Regions from separate parts of the Eubacterium limosum genome, predicted to be linked through region 2. Evidence: riboswitches for the same ligand, from Rfam matches in the RefSeq annotation. Region 2 holds a riboswitch; each other region holds the start of a gene.
The links. A riboswitch is a leader RNA that binds a small molecule or an ion and turns the genes downstream of it on or off. The one in region 2 is predicted to bind cyclic di-GMP.
Positions count from the first base shown of each region.

Region 1 (3,278 bases), 1.4 Mb from region 2:
GTGACGTCCTTAATATGGGCAGTGGGCTGGTTAATCTCACCGGCACGGTTGATCAGCTTATAATTTGAGGTAACCGGCGGCTCGATGGATTCTGTGGCGCAGGTATATACAGATGATTTTGCCCCTTCGCCAATGGCGTTATAGCCGGTCAGATAAACCTCATATTCAGCCTGATCCTTAAGGTTTTCAATCACATAGCTGGTGTTTTCTAAACCCCCAACCTTGGTGTATTCACCGTTTCCCTTTTCACGGTAGTAGACATTATATCCGGTAGAATTTTTTTGTTTTTCCCAGTTAACTGTAATCTGGCGGTATCCGCCTTTTAGCGTGATCCCCTCTGGCTGCTCAGGCACTGAGGTTGGCAGCGGTATTCCTATTACGGGCGCGCTAAAGCCGCTTTCCCAGTTTCCGCCCTCTGATCGGTTAACAGACTGAACCGAAATTTTATACTCCACAAAGTTGGTCAGATCACTGATCGTCAGGGAAGTTCCATCCACAGGCGTCAGTACAGTCTCTGCCTTACCGCTTTTGGGGTCCGTATAACTCATTTTGACCTCATAGCCTGTTACATTACTCTGTGCTTCCCAGCTGACACTCAGGCTTTCATTGCCAGAGGCTACCTGAACGTTTGTCGGGATGCTCGTCACCTGCTCGACAATCTTATCCTTGGTATTATTCAAGAATTCAACCTTTGAAATTTCCGCCAAATTACTGCTCGCCTTATTGGTTTCTTTTACAATGATCGTAACCTTTTTAATCGCGACCTGCCCTTTCAGGTCAACAACAATGGTTGACGGGGAGGCTTCATCGGTTAAAAAGAGATAATCCGCCTTGTCCTGAAGGTCAAACTTATAGCTATGTATCTCTTCAAATTCATCGGTCACCTCAATGGTTCCCCTCTTTGGCGCATTTTCAAGCCCCAGTTCACTTGGGGCAATGCGAAGCTCTGTCGCTACGACTGGCTCCTTCATTACAAGCGGAATTAACAGAGGCGTATCCTCTGAAATGCTGCTTCCATCCTCCCTGGCAAACTGAACCATGCCTGCCTGATCGGAGGCTGTGCTGAAAAGCTGGGCAATATCGCCGCTTTTTATCGTCACAGGATCCGTTTTATCTTTTTCGAAAGTCACGTTGCCGGGATCTACAATCGGGGAGGTGTCACTGATCTGTACTTTTCCTGAGTCATGGGACACACCCATATTTTCCTGTAAATAGACCAGATCGACAATATCCACGGTTCCATCTCCATTCAGGTCACAGTCTGCTTCAGAAGAACCAAGGCTTTTCATGACCGCATCGTAATCGGCATCGTCAATGCTGCCGTTTTGGTCGACATCGCCTGTTAAAATTGAACCGCCCATAAATTCGACACGCTTGGAGCTGCCCTGGAGGCTTACCTGCGCCTGGGCTGGTACCATCCCCTTGTCAGAGACTGTGACGGTGTAGTCGCCAATTGGCAGGCTGTAAAAATTGACATTGGCAAAATAAATCTTCGCATCGGGCTCCTGCTCATTGCAAAGAACGTTGCTGCTGTCCACTCCATTGGAATCTCTGTCAAAAAGCAGTGTCTTATACTGGATGCTCCTGCTGCCAAAATCCGTTGTGGCTTTTTCACTGATGACATCCTTTAAAGGAATTTCCTTGGACGTACCGTCGCTGGCTGCCAGAGTCAGGACTGCTGTTTCTGACAGCTTTGTCTTCGGCTGGTTAAAGTGGATTTCCACCTCGATATTTCCCACCAGGTCAGCAGACGCTCCTGCATAGATGACACCTGCCTCTTTATTTTCCGGCTGAGGCTCAGGAGACTCAACCGCCTCAGAAGATGGCTTCTCCGCACTTTCCGCTGTCTCACCCTCTTCCTGATTTTCTGTCACGGTATCATTCTCTGTCATTTGGGCAGCAGGCTCCTGTCCTGATTCTTCCGCCAGAATAGATACCGGAAAGCTCGCAAACAGCATAACAACTGACATAAAACAAGCTAACCATTTTTTCATGTTCTTTTCCTTTCCTTCTCTTATATAAGTACTCCCAGTCTTTTACCGCTTATCTCATTACGCTCGTATGAACAAAAAACGGCTGCGAAAGGGCGCAGCCGTGCGGTGTCCACCGATGATGATGGATTTCCGTAGCAGCTGGCTGCCATTACCGTTTACCGGCTTCAGGCCCTTTAGTTTTGCGTCTCTGCCTTTCAACAGATTTGCCCTTTTTACGTTTTAAAAACGTTATTAAATTAAAATCACTATAGACTATGTCTCATTATAACAGGCACGATTCTCCGCGTCAAGAATCATTGATTATTTTGCATTAAAAAGAAAAAGACCAGAGTAAAAAGCTACTCTGGTCAAAAATAAAAGCTAGAACTTACTCGTCTTCAGGAATTGTGTTTAAATCATTAAAATCCATATAATTTCCGGTCACAATAAAATATACTGTTTCAAAAATATTGGTGGCATGATCGCCGATTCTCTCCAGATGACTCCCAATAAAGGAAAAACTCATGGCCTGAAGAGCCATCTCCGGATTTTTGTTGATTTCTGCAATACAGTCACTGTGCAGGGTATTGTTCAAACGGTCAATTTCATCCTCATACCGGATCACATCGTCCATTTTGCTGATATCCTCATCAATATAAGCCTCTATACACATTTTCAGCTGGTCTTCCACCATCTTTGCCATCTGCGGAATATTATCAAGTTTTTTATAGTATTCCTCTTTGCGCAGACAGATCACTTTTTGGCAGATATTAACCGCTAAATCCGCGATTCTCTCAAGATTTGTAATAATCTTATAGGTTGAAGAAAGCCTTCTCAAATCCCCTGCGACCGGCTGCTGTCTTGCAATAACCTCACTGACAATCTGTTGAAGCTGAATTTCCTTTAAATCCACGATATCATCACGGCTGATAACACTTCTGGCCAGTTTTACATTCTGTTCTTCCAGCGCTGTAATTGAATCGGACAGCATCCGTTCTGCCTGAGAAGACATCAGCAGAATTTCATTCTTAATGGTTTTTAATTCTTCATTATAAACTTCTCTCATTATTCGCTCCTTTATCAACCAAATCGTCCGGTAATGTAATCTTCAGTACGTTTATCTTCCGGATTCATAAAAATGGTGTTGGTTTCATTATACTCGATGATTTCTCCCATAAGGAAAAACGCAGTCCTGTCTGAGATTCTGGCCGCCTGCTGCATGGAGTGTGTTACGATAATAATGGTATAATCCTTTTTAAGCTCCTCCATCAGGTCTTCAATTTTTGAAGTGGCAATAGGGTCAAG
Region 1 is NZ_CP019962.1:4,283,534-4,286,811, forward strand. It holds gene B2M23_RS20135 (fibronectin type III domain-containing protein) at 1-1,994, opposite strand, end outside; cyclic di-GMP riboswitch class I at 2,125-2,212, opposite strand; gene phoU (phosphate signaling complex protein PhoU) at 2,362-3,039, opposite strand; gene pstB (phosphate ABC transporter ATP-binding protein PstB) at 3,054-3,278, opposite strand, start outside.
Region 1: another riboswitch for cyclic di-GMP. It lies ahead of B2M23_RS20135 (fibronectin type III domain-containing protein); the one in region 2 lies ahead of B2M23_RS05840 (pilin).

Region 2 (3,278 bases):
TGCCAGCAGGGCAATGACGACAGTGACAGCGATGAGTTCCATCATGGTGAAGCCGGAGGGGGATTTGATGAGAATTTTAAGTTTGCGGCAAAGGGTCATAGAGGCACCTCTTTTTTTTCAATGGAGAATTGATTAACTTTTCGGGTTTTTGGGATACAAATTTTAAGCTTTTTCTATTTTTGTGACTTCGGCGGAGCCGCCGGGGGTAATCGTCGTAATATAATTTCCAGTGTAATCTTTATATTGTATCTTTACCACCTTTGTTTCCTCCTCTGTTCCTTTTTCCCCCATAAAAACATATAATCTTATCTTCTTACCTATAATTATATCATCCATCATATTCTGCTGATTAGGCATTGAAAAAAAGGAGGTTCCCCATTCAAATTCTTCTTTGTTTTTTAAATCACTATCCAAAAACTTCATTATATTTTCAGTAATTTCAATGAAATTACCATCTTCTACTTTAGCATGATTTTTAAAAAATTCTGTTATTCCAGCTTGTGTAGCAACATATACCTCCCTTGCTTCAGCAAGGGCCGCTTTTTCTTTAGCATTCTCCACAAACCCCAGCATAGCGGGAATGGTAAAGGCTGCTAAGATGGCCAAAATTACGAGCACCACGATCAGTTCAACCAGCGTAAAGCCCTGTTCAGACCTTGCGCTGGCTTTCAGACGCTGTTTAAGATTAATCATTTTGTTTTCCTCTATCCTCAAAACGGATCCCGGACAGGCTTTCTGCAGAGAAAGCCTGTCCCGAAATCCCGAAAACACAATGGCCTCTCTGCTAAAAAGCAATAAAATCCTGTTTTTAAGGCAGAAAAGCATTTAAACCAATTTTAAATGAGTTGATAGTTGATAATAGACAGTGAATCATTCATGTACCAAATCACACAGCGATTTTGATCTAAATCAAATTTGCGCGGCAAATGTTCCAAAACTATCCACTATCCACTATCAACTGTCAACTATAGTTTTGTTTTTTCTTTGGGCAATAAAAAAAGCGCCTGGAAAAATGGGGAAAAAGGCCGGCTGCGGCGCTGCAGACTCGGCCTATGCATTATGCTTTATAACTCTACATCTTTAATTTATTACTTATTATCTACAACATCAGCACTGTTACCAGAAGTAGTTTTATCAATTTTAACTAAGTACTTGGCAGCTGCATCCGTGTAACGCACTCCAGAAACTTGTCCAGCTGTTGTTACCCATACTTTGGAAGTGTTGCCATTATCAATCTTCGCATCAAAACCCTCAGGTTTGCTATCACTTACAGTAACCGTTATATTTCCATTTTCAGGAATATCATTATTGATCAACTCTTCTGCTTTAGTTTCCACAGCTCCTGCATCTTCTGTTGCTACTTTTCCTGTAGATGATTTGGCTGTGATCTCTGATGCAGCGGATTGAGACGCCACATAAACCTCACGTCCTTCAGCCAAAGAAGCTTTCTTCTTCGCATCATTCACAAACCCCAACATCGCCGGAATCGTGAACGCTGCTAAAATCGCCAAAATAACCAATACTACAATCAATTCTACCAAAGTAAAACCCTTCTGGTTTTTCTTCAGCTTATTAATCATCTGAATCATTTACATCTCTCCTTTTATGTTCTCTTGTTTACCTTTAAATATAAACCTTTATTTTAACCGTCCGCGCCATGACGATTATAAACAGAGTGATTGACTGCCCCAGCGTACCTTTTTGTTAAAGGCTACTCAAAAAATAAAAATAGCCGGAAACCATACAGGGGTTTTCGGCCATCTACCGTTTTTGGCATCTGGCTGTCATATCAGGCTGGAGCTCCCGACGTAGACCCTGTAGTTTTGCGCCACGGGCTTTCGCACCGCTTTGCCTTTTGAACAATTCTATTCTACAACTGATTCTGGCATTTGTCAAGAACTATAAAAACCAGTTACTTTTAAATATTCTAAAAGTATCCTGTTATTCATCATTAATACATGTATGCACACTTTCAAAACCATACAAATTTGCTTTTTTCGCTTCTCTTATAGCTATAAGTTATTATAAATGCCATTTCATTTACCACCAGCATTAAAGCGATGGTAAAAACAGCACTATTTGGGTAAAATACTAAATCTTTTTCAAATTATTTTCAATTTTTATTTCCTTAAATCATATTCAAATTTGATTGAATTTCACCACTCAAACGCACTGCGATTCCACAGAATATCCAGAAGACCGGAGCCACGCTTACCACGGAAATATTAAAGCAGGCGGCGGCCATGTAGGCGGCGATGCTGCAGACAAGGGGCACAAGCAGGGGCGAATAACGCCAGTTTTTGAAGCCCTGATACAATGTCGCGCTTTCAAAGGCCAGGTAGCTGAGAACCGCGGGGACGCCGCTGCTCACAGCAATGTGCAGGTATTCGTTGTGGGCCCGGTCGATGACCAGATGGTGACCCGTTACCTGTACAATATCGTTTTCAAAATACTGGCCCATGACCTGCCCCAGGGTTTCAATGCCAAAACCGGTCAGCGGGCGCATTCGGATGAGTTCCAGAGTTTTTGACCAGATAAAAAGCCGGTAGGAGCCGCCCTTTTCCCAGTCATCGCCTTTGAGCATTCTGGACAGATCTGCAAAAACGCTGAAAAATCGCGCGCCAAAGCCGCTGTTCACCAACAGAAAAACAAGGGTTAAAAAGGCAAACACACCGCTCACCACTGCGAAACGGCGCCGATTCTCCTGCTCTCTCAGCAAAAACACCCCCAACAGGGCAAACCCCAGAAAGCTGCCGATCCACGCCCCCCTTGTATTGGTGCACAACAGGCAGAAATATACTAGTCCGCAGGGCAGCAGATAAGCCTTCGATCCTCTGATAAAAGCATAGACAAGAATTGGCAGCGCCAGTGTCAGAAAAGAGCCCAGAAAATTCGGGTTGCCAATGGTGGCGTAGGAGGCGCCTGGCCCGCCGTACATCAGAGGGTCCTGTGGCTGAAAGTCCAAACCAAATTTCTGAAAGATGCCATAAACCGCCACGCAGGATACCCCCGCTGCGTAAAGGCGTACATGCCAGGGCTTAAAGGTATAGAAAAAAGCGCCCAACATCATTAAAAGACCATAAAACAAAATGGCGGAGTAGCTCTCCAGCCGGAAGGACCGCCCCTTGAGCGACAGCATCACATCTGTCGAAAAGGGCAGGGTAACGGTAATACACAAAAGGTACAAAAGCACCAGCTTCACGGGCAAAGGAATTTTCGGCTTCCCGGTAAAATACTCGGTAATGGGTCGCACATACAAGAGCAGCAGCCCAAACACC
Region 2 is NZ_CP019962.1:1,266,631-1,269,908, reverse strand. It holds gene B2M23_RS05850 (type IV pilin protein) at 1-99, opposite strand, end outside; gene B2M23_RS05845 (pilus assembly FimT family protein) at 163-693, opposite strand; gene B2M23_RS05840 (pilin) at 1,089-1,589, opposite strand; cyclic di-GMP riboswitch class I at 1,770-1,863, opposite strand; gene B2M23_RS05835 (O-antigen ligase family protein) at 2,129-3,278, opposite strand, start outside.

Region 3 (3,278 bases), 610 kb from region 2:
GGGCTGTCGGCCGGGGCGGAACAACGGAAAAAGCCGCTGTTGGTCCCGGGATGAAAAACAGTCATAAGCCTAATATTATTGCCATTATGAATGAGTCCTTCAGTGACCTGCGGGCCGTGGGGGATTTTTCAACCAATATTGACTACATGCCCTTCATTGACAGCCTGCAGGAAAATACCATTAAAGGGAATCTCTATGTGTCAGTTTTCGGCGGAGGCACCTGTGACTCCGAATACGCTTTTCTGACAGGGAACACCACGGCTTATCTGCCAGAAAATGCGAGGCCCTATCAGCTTTATATCAAGGGTCCGGCCCCCGGACTCACGTCAACACTGAACTATGAAGGCTACAGCAGCTACGCCATCCATCCTGGAGAGCGGAACGCCTGGAACCGTGACAAGGTTTATCCGAATTTTGGCTTTCAGCAGTTTTTCTCAGAAGAAGAATTTTTGGAATCTCAGACGCTCAGAGAAAAATGGGTCAGCGATGCGGCCACTTATGACAAGGTCATCGAGCTTTATGAAAACAAAGGCGACAATCCTCTTTTTGTCTTTGATGTGACCATCCAGAACCATGCTGGCTACCAGCTGAATGCCGATGATCTGGAGCCCGTGCTTCTGGAGGGGATGGAGGGAAGCTATCCTGAAACCGAGCAGTACTTATCGCTGATGCGCAGCTCCGACGCGGCGTTCAAAAATCTGATCGACTATTTCAGCGGTCAGGATGAGCCCACACTGGTGGTCATGTTTGGCGATCATCAGGCGTATATTGAGCAGGCTTTTTATGAAGAACTCATGCAGAAGCCCCTGGACCAGTGGAGCCTGGAGGAACTGCAGAGGCGTTACGTTACGCCCTTTGTCATCTGGGCAAACTATGACATCCCAGAAGCTCAGGTGGATAAGCTGAGTGTAAACTACCTTTCCAGCCTGCTGCTTGCGCAGGCGGGTATCCAGGGCACACCCTACAACAATTATTTAATGAAGCTGTCCGAAACCCTGCCGGTCATCAATAAAGTAGGGGTCATTGACAATGAGGGGCAGTACTTCAGAAGGGGCGATCCAACTATCCATGACCGTGAGGTCCTGGAATACCAGCAGATACTCTACAATAACATGCTGGATACGGCGAGGCGGCGAAACGATTTGTTTTACCCGGCTTCAGACTTTTAACTAAAAAAATCCCCGGATCATTTGATCCGGGGATTTTTATTTATTTTTTCAATTTAAAGCCGTCAGTCATCACCTTGATGACATCGCACACGATTTTGGACTGCTCGTCATCAAGCCCTTCCATTGCAGTGGACAGAAAGTGAATCCGGCTGGTAAAGGACTCGACGGGGAAATCGGTAAGAAGTGCGCTGACAGGAACCTCCAGTGCTTCGGAAATGGTGATGAGCGTTTCAAGTTTGGGCAGATGGGTGCCGCGTTCCAGCATGCTCAGATAATTCGGTGTAATATGAACACGTTCCGCGAGCTGGTATTGCGTCAGTTTTTTATCAAGACGGGCTTCACGAATATGCCTGCCAATAACTTTATTATCCATTGTGATTAACTCCTCTGCGTGAGATTGGGGCAATAAAAAGACCCCGGCATAAACCAAGGCAGGGAGATTGCATTCAGTAAGTTTAATACCCGAGCAACCGGCTGTCGTTTCATCTGGAGATGAATTAGACCCTTGGCTTTGCGTCACTACCTTTCAATAGTTTTGCCCTATTTCAAAATGATTCGGATGTATATTATTTACTATAACTCACAATGCGAATGAAGTCAATATTCAATTATAGTTTTGTTCAAGAATTTAAACAAATAATTTAGTCATTTGTTGTTTTGAAATGGTCGCACATTAGCTTGACCATATCCTGAACTAATGCAAGCTGTTCGTCCGTTAGATTGTCAGACGGAATACAGAAAGAGGGATACAAATCTTTCCAAGACTCCGTTTGATCCTCCATCAGAAGGTCGTCGGCGGAAACGGACAAGACATTGGCAAGATTGATAAAGGTTTCCAGCCGGGGCAGTTGCGCGCCCCTTTCAATGATACTGAGATAAGTGGGGGTGATACCGGCCTTTTTAGCCAGCTGGTTTTGTGTAAGATGGGCGTCTTTTCGAAACTGGCGAAGCCGCTGCCCGAGGTATTTACTGTTCATCTGGAGTTCCTCCCGAGTGTTTGACAGATAGGATTGAAAATAAGGAAGCTATAAACAATTTTCATAGTAACATATTTTCAAAAAAGGTTCAAGGATTTTCGAAATAATAGTTATAAAAATGGAATAAAAAGAGAAACGTCTTGTATTGTAAGAGAAAATATAATAAAAAGTAGTTCGATAAAAAAAGACCATGCCCGGAGCACAGTCTGAAAAAACTTATAAATTTTTTAGGGTATCAATGTATTCCTGCTTGTCGCGGCTTCCTACGAAACGTTCGACTTCACTGCCGTCCTTTAAGAATACACAAGTCGGGATGCTCATGACATGAAACTGTCTGGCCAGATCGGTGTTTTCATCCACGTTCAGCTTACAGATCTTAGCGGTTGCAGGGACTTCGCCGGCGATTTCTTCGATGATCGGAAGAAGAGCCTTGCAGGGACCACACCATTCAGCCCAAAAATCGACCATAACAGGGCCTTCCGTATAGTTTAGCACTTCCGCTTCAAAGTTAGTCATATCGACAGAGATGATATTTGCCATCTTTTTCACTCCTTGAATTTTTTTACAGTGATTATCATATCAATAATCTATCTAAAAATAAAGGGGAAAAATCCAGATTTTATGATAAAATAAATCCATGAAAAAACGACTTTTATATACAAGATTACAAGAACTGAGTGACAGAGGGGCTTTGCGGTTCCATATGCCGGGGCACAAGGGAAAAATTTGCTTTGATAATGAGAACTGGGCAACCCTGGATACAACAGAAGTGCCTGGGGCGGATAATCTGCACGATCCCTCCGATATTCTTTTAAGGGTTCAGGAAAAGCTGGCAGAAGCTTATGGATCAGAGGAGGCCTGTATTCTGGTGGGTGGCAGCACAGCCGGCATACAGAGTGCTGTTATGGGCGTTTGCAGGGAAGGCGACAGCCTTCTGGTGCCGCTGAACTGCCACCGTTCTGTTTATGCGGGGTTGGCATTGGGCAGGGTAAAGGGCATTTATTTTGAACCGGAATACGATACTCGGCTGGGCTTTGGAAAATGCATTACCCCGGAGCAGGTAGAAAAAAAACTGACAGAGCATCCAGAGGTAAAGGGGATGATCCTGGTCAATCCCACCTATTACGGCACT
Region 3 is NZ_CP019962.1:656,555-659,832, reverse strand. It holds gene B2M23_RS03020 (LTA synthase family protein) at 1-1,169, shown strand, start outside; gene B2M23_RS03015 (helix-turn-helix domain-containing protein) at 1,210-1,542, opposite strand; cyclic di-GMP riboswitch class I at 1,632-1,719, opposite strand; gene B2M23_RS03010 (helix-turn-helix domain-containing protein) at 1,811-2,146, opposite strand; gene trxA (thioredoxin) at 2,363-2,686, opposite strand; gene B2M23_RS03000 (aminotransferase class I/II-fold pyridoxal phosphate-dependent enzyme) at 2,784-3,278, shown strand, end outside.
Region 3: another riboswitch for cyclic di-GMP. It lies ahead of B2M23_RS03015 (helix-turn-helix domain-containing protein); the one in region 2 lies ahead of B2M23_RS05840 (pilin).